2 regions of the Paenibacillus sp. 7516 genome follow, and region 2 is predicted to be linked to the other one. Evidence: riboswitches for the same ligand, from Rfam matches in the RefSeq annotation. Region 2 holds a riboswitch; the other holds the start of a gene.
The links. Region 2 has a riboswitch for glycine ahead of sdaAB (L-serine ammonia-lyase, iron-sulfur-dependent subunit beta). Riboswitches for the same ligand answer to the same signal wherever they lie in the genome.

Region 1: another riboswitch for glycine. It lies ahead of gcvT (glycine cleavage system aminomethyltransferase GcvT); the one in region 2 lies ahead of sdaAB (L-serine ammonia-lyase, iron-sulfur-dependent subunit beta).

Annotation. Positions count from the first base shown of each region.
Region 1 is NZ_NPBI01000020.1:62,977-66,140, forward strand. Features, by position in the region: gene gcvPA (aminomethyl-transferring glycine dehydrogenase subunit GcvPA) at 1-223, opposite strand, end outside; gene gcvT (glycine cleavage system aminomethyltransferase GcvT) at 220-1,356, opposite strand; glycine riboswitch at 1,543-1,644, opposite strand; glycine riboswitch at 1,648-1,771, opposite strand; gene gcvH (glycine cleavage system protein GcvH) at 2,112-2,504, shown strand; gene CHI14_RS16240 (PTS mannitol transporter subunit IIBC) at 2,934-3,164, shown strand, end outside.
Region 2 is NZ_NPBI01000029.1:32,915-36,078, forward strand. Features, by position in the region: gene CHI14_RS23260 (MFS transporter) at 111-1,394, shown strand; glycine riboswitch at 1,588-1,713, shown strand; glycine riboswitch at 1,718-1,819, shown strand; gene sdaAB (L-serine ammonia-lyase, iron-sulfur-dependent subunit beta) at 1,926-2,615, shown strand; gene sdaAA (L-serine ammonia-lyase, iron-sulfur-dependent, subunit alpha) at 2,605-3,164, shown strand, end outside.

The DNA.
Region 1 (3,164 bases), on a different contig from region 2:
GGAAACTGGCGTGTGTCTCAAAATTGGCATTCGCGCCGGCTTGCTTGGACATATGACGCGTCAGTGCGTATTCATCCAGTTTGGAGGAGACAGGCAGCTCGCCTTGATAACGAATCGCCTGCGGAATGTCCTGGAACAGATCTTCAATCGTGTCCACACCGATGGTCGCGAGCATGGCGCTCTGATCCTGTTCAGTCATGGGAATATAGCGGTGCTTGCTCATGCTTGCTCAGCTCCTTGGGTAGGTGTCTTTGACGTACGTGTCCGTTTATGAAAAGGGGTCTTCACAACTTCGGCTTTCAGCTTTTTGCCACGAATCTCAATCTCGAGCGGGGTGCCGAGTGCAGCATATTGGCTGTTAATCAGGGCGAGCCCCAGATTGCGCTTCAGCGTAGGGGACTGTGTACCGGTTGTTACTTCCCCGATCTGCACGCCTTCGGCGTAAATGGGATAGTGGGGACGTGGAATCCCGCGTTCCAGTACTTCAATGCCGACCAGCTTGCGGGCAGGTCCATCATTCTTTTGCTGCAATAGCGCTTCGTGTCCGATAAAAGGTCCGGCATTCAGCTTCACAAACATGCCAACGCCAGCTTCCAGTGGTGAAATGGTCGGCGACAGTTCCTGTCCGTAGAGGGGCAGCTTCGCTTCAAATCGAAGTGTATCCCGTGCACCAAGTCCAGCCGGTACCAGTCCCTGATCAGCGCCAGCCTCCATCAATCCGTTCCAGACCGCAGCGGCCTGATCTGCCTGTACGTATAGCTCGAAGCCGTCTTCTCCGGTATAACCGGTGCGGGACAGCAGCAGTTTTACACCACAGACCTCAGCGTTCTGTACAAAACGAAAAGGCTCGATTATGGATACGTCGGTATCTGTAACCTTTCCGATGATGTCTGCAGCAAGCGGACCCTGCAGGGCCAGGAGACCTGTTTCCACGGAGTCATTCGTCATGCTCACTCCAGGAACCATATGCTCTTGCAGCCATGCCCAATCCTTATCGATATTGGAGGCATTCACAACAAGCATATAATGCTGATCTTCCAGCTTGTATACGAGCAGATCGTCCACTACGCCACCGTCCGGGTAACACATTAACGTGTATTGTGCCTGGCCGGGAACCAGTGTGGTCACGTCGTTAGTCGTCAGTTTCTGCAAAAATGCTTCGGCCTGTTCACCCTGCACCGTGAATTCACCCATGTGGGATACATCGAACAGTCCAGCCCGTTCCCGCACCGCTTCATGTTCCTTCTGAATCCCGCTGAATTGCACCGGAAGCTCCCAGCCTCCAAAATCGATGCACCGTACACCTTCATATTGCTGATAAAGTGGATAGAGTGGAGTTCTAAGCAAATCGGACATCAAATCACCTCGTTATGGCCGCTACCGGGCCGAGTGTATAACATGAATGATGCATTCTTTTCTTGGATAAGTATGGTTAAGGCTGCTGATGACAGCGTCGGCTCGATCCTGAGTTTCGTTTTTTTGGGAAAAAGGAAAAGGACAGGCCAAAGAACCGGCATGCCAGAAGCACGCTGTATTCTTAGGCTCTGTCCTTGGTACCTGAGAGTTACCCCGCCAATAGGTTGCAGCAGGTTTCCCCTTGGGTGATCAAAACGCCCATACCGGGCGAATAGATGCTCTCCAGAGTTGCGTCCCGTAAAAGTCCTTTTGCCTGAGAGATTCACCTCCCGCTTGTCGGGTGGTTTACTCCTTCGGCGTTACCGCATGCATCCAAGAGTTGGACGTCACGGGTAATCTCTCCCTTTACATTCATCCGCGGGTGATGCACACAACGATTAACATTTACTCTCTCATTAAAACGTGAATCCACTCTCGATGTCAAGAACGATATCACAGAAATCAATAAAAAACCGAATGATATTTAGCGATCTAGATATATTGTTCGTGTATATAAAAAGAGTACGCTTACTATTCTAATATTACCCATTATATGTAGAGTGAGGGTGTTTGCGTTACAGGCTCTAATCATCAAAAATCAAATAATTTGTGAGGTATCTTGACATTTCAATCAAAAATATCTTACGCTATGTTCTGGGAAAAAGGGTTGGCCGAAGGACGCATGCACTCATTAATGAAAAGCGAGGCGGATATCGATGAGCGAATTGAAAAGTGATTTCCTGTACAGTGAAGAGCATGAGTGGGTGCAAACCGTAGGGGAGGATACTGTACGGATTGGCATTACCGAGTTCGCGCAGCATCAGCTGGGGGACATTGTGTTTGTTGAATTGCCTGACCTTGAATCAGATGTAAAAGCGGAAGACAGCATTGGTACGATTGAATCCGTGAAGACGGTTTCGGATTTGTTTTCTCCGGTAAGTGGTTCCATTATTGCCGTGAATGAAGCGCTGCAGGATGCACCTGAACTCGTCAACAGTTCGCCTTACGAAGAAGGCTGGATGATCGAGATTCGTGTTGAAGGTGATCTGACAGCAGCGTTGTCTAAACTGATGAATGCTGACGCATACCGTAAGCACACCGAAGAGTAAAATCTGTTTGCACTAAATAACCTTTATTATTCTATGGTTTTTTTCATAATATGGACGTTCGTGCACGTCTTCAGAGCCTGTGTGAGCCTTGGTGCTCATGCAGGCTTTTTGTGTTCTCAAGGACAGGCTTGTTGCCATTTGAGGCACTTAAACAGGATGGAATAAGGCTGAATCGCACAAGCTATATTATAGAATTCAACACCGTAAATGATATAAGGCACATACGAAAAAAGCCAAGTATATCAATGGTTAGAACCCTCTCATCACCATAAAAACGATTACATAAACACAATGTTGTCATCAATGATCATGACGAAAGTACGCTTTCATTTCGTTGAACCGGAGACCAATCTGGCTTAGGATAACAGCAGGGGAGAAATGATACCCCTTTCATAAATGATAACTACTTGATCCGAGGAGGATAATACAATGAGTAACTTGGACCAAACGTCCAATTCCAAAGGCGGTCTCCGGGTAGGTGTTCAGCGTTTTGGCCGATTCCTAAGCGGCATGGTTATGCCAAATATGGGTGCGTTTATTGCATGGGGATTAATTACGGCGCTCTTTATTGAAAAGGGCTGGTTCCCTAACGCGGATCTGGCACTGTTGGTAGATCCGATGATCAAATATTTGCTGCCACTGCTTATTGGATACACTGGA
Region 2 (3,164 bases):
TGTCCATTTTTTTACTGCGAAAAAGGATCAAATAGGAGATAATACAATTATTGGGTTTTAAATCAGTGCATTGAATGATTTAAGGAATGAATCCGGGAGGGATATAATGGATGAGTAATGATCGTGATCAGGGGAAAGGGAAGGGCGCCGAGTCAGGTGGATGGAAACATGCCGGCTTGCTGCTGGGCGGAGTAGGCATATCCAATCTGGGGGATTTTATCTACATTGTGGCCATTAATTTGATGGTGCTTAACATGACACAGTCCCCGGCGGCAGTCGCAGGCTTGTGGATTATCTCGCCGATTGCCTCGGTATGCACCAAGTTCTGGTCAGGCAGTCTGATTGACCGCTACGACCAGCGGCAGCTGATGATTGGGGCGGATGTGGTGAGAGCTGTGCTCGTGGCATTGCTTCCGCTGATGCCCAGTCTATGGATGATGTACGGCATCATGTTTCTTGTCAGCATGTCGTCATCCATATTCGTACCTTCTTCGCAGGTGTACATCACCCGTCTGGTTCCTGCAGAGCGGCGCAAGCGATTCAATTCCCTGCAGGCGATGATCAGCTCAGGTGCTTTTATTACCGGTCCGGCCATAGCCGGAGTCATGTTAATCTATCTGTCTCCTGTAGCGGCGATCTATGCCAATGCAGCTTCCTTTGTTGTGTCGGTGCTCGTCCTGATGTTTCTGCCAAGGCTGGGCACTGGAGAGCAGAGCGGCGGTAGGACAAGGCTGACCCCTCGCCTGATCGCCCAGGATTGGCGGGCCGTAATGCAATTCAGTCGCCAAGCAGGATATGTGGTAGGTATCTATGCCTTATTCCAGATTATTCTTGTTATTGGTATGTCGCTGGATGCACAGGAAGTGGTGTTTATCCGTCAAGTCATGAACCTGTCTGAGTCACAGTATGGTGCGTTGATGAGTGTTACTGGAGCTGGATACATGGCGGGTTCTCTGCTGGTGTGGTTGTTCGCCAAACACTTGTCCATACGTCACATGATGGGCGGGGGCGTGCTCTTAGTTGCGCTTGGCTATTTCCTGTTCGCTCGTTCGTTTTCGTTCGAGCTTGCCGCATTCGCCTTTATTCTGCTTGGGTTGTGTTCGGCGCCGGCAAACACGGGACTGGTCACCTTTTATCAGAATAATATACCGGTAGACTTGATGGGGCGAATGAGCAGCGTACTTGGACTCATGCTGAGTGCATTGCAGGTCATTTCGATTTTGGTCATGGGTGTAGTTGCCGAAATGATCTCTCTTCGAACCGTATATACGGTCGTTTCGGCAGTTCTGATGCTGGGTTCCCTCCTGTTATGGCTTACGAGCTGGCTTCCTTCAAGACAGTCATATTATAAGGATCACAGCTCATCATCAAAATCAAAATCTCTCCACAGCTAGTCTATAGCCTATTGAAAACTGAACGATTCTGTGGAAAGCTGCATATAATATTAGAGGAATTTTACCAAGATGATAATGATGCGTTACTTTTGTTGACATTACGTGTGTTGCATATTAATCTGTTATATGAATGATCAATCTCATAAGGACAACGTTTGATATGTGTTCAAGCGAATATATACGATACAGCGGATGAGAACGAGCGGGAGAGACCTGGGCAGGCCATTGGTTTCAGTAGGCTGCCAGGCACCGAAGGAGCAAGCCGCTGCGCACCCGGCGCAGGTGGTTAATCTCTCAGGTAAAAGTACCATCGTTGGACGCAACTCTGGAGAGTGCGCGAATGCGCCACCCAAGGGGTATATGATGAGTAGGGTACCCCTTGGGGCGGCCTCTGATCATGAAACTCTCAGGTAACGAGGACAGAGAGAGGGCCTAAGGCCTTCTACTGTCCTTTTTTGATGTCATCATTCAGTAATTAAGGAACATTATGGTGCATGTCTGGATGGATATGACGATATGGAGGGGTGCAGGATGCGATTTAAAGATGTTTTTTCAATTATTGGTCCGTCGATGACGGGCCCTTCAAGTTCACATACAGCTGGGGCAGCGAGACTGGGGAGAATTGCAAGGCAGTGGCTGGGGTGTACGCCTGAACGTGCCAGGCTGACACTGTACGGCTCATTTGCCGATACGTATCAAGGTCACGGTACGGATCTGGCGTTAATTGGTGGTTTGCTTGACTATGTCACGGATGATCCACGTATACCAGACGCCGAGGCGTATGCCGAACAAGCGGGTATGAAGGTTGAGTTCTATACAAGTGGACTGCCTGCTCCGCATCCGAATACGGTCAAAATTGAGTTGTGGCATGGTGAGCGTCAATGTTCACTCGTTGGTGCTTCGATTGGCGGCGGCAGTGTGTCGGTGCATGCGCTTAATGATTTCCGGGTACAGATCAGCGGGGAATTCCCCACACTCGTTCTGCGTCATGCGGACAAGGCAGGGGTGCTTGCTTCCGTGACGTCTACGATCAGCTCCTCAGGGGTTAACATCGGGTATATGCAGGTAGACCGGAAAGCCCGGGATGGCGAAGCGCTAACAGCGATGGAAATGGACGGAGCACCAAGTGCCGAGATGTTGGAACGCTTGCGTTCACTGGATCATGTGCTGGATATTCGCGTCATTGATTTGAAGAGAGGGGTTGATTCGGATGCGGTTTAAGCACTTGCATGAGCTGAATACGATCTGTACGGCTGAATCCAAAACCATTGCGCGGCTAATGATCGAGGAGCAGGTTCAGGAGACGAATACGCCGGAAGCAGACGTTGTGCGGCAGATGTCGGAATATTATCAGGTGATGAAAGAGGCTGTACAGAAAGGACTGACGGAGGACACCACTTCGCGCAGTGGCTTGACTGGCGGAGACGGCAAAAAGATGGCCCAATATATTCGCCAGGGCGAAACCTGCTCGGGTGACGCTTCCGCACTGGCAATGGCTTATGCCCTGTGTGTATCTGAAGTCAACGCATCGATGGGCCGGATTGTGGCTACACCGACGGCTGGTTCATGCGGGATTATCCCTGGTGTATTCATCAGCTCCCAGGAGCGATTCGGATGGAGTGATGAGCATCTGGTGAACGGCTTATTCTGTGCAGGTGCAATCGGATATGTTATTGCCAATAACTCGTTTATTTCAGGTGCAGAGGGTGGCTGTCAGGCAGAAGTCGGTTCGGCGATCGGCATGGCTGCCGGTGCAATGGTGGAGCTGCG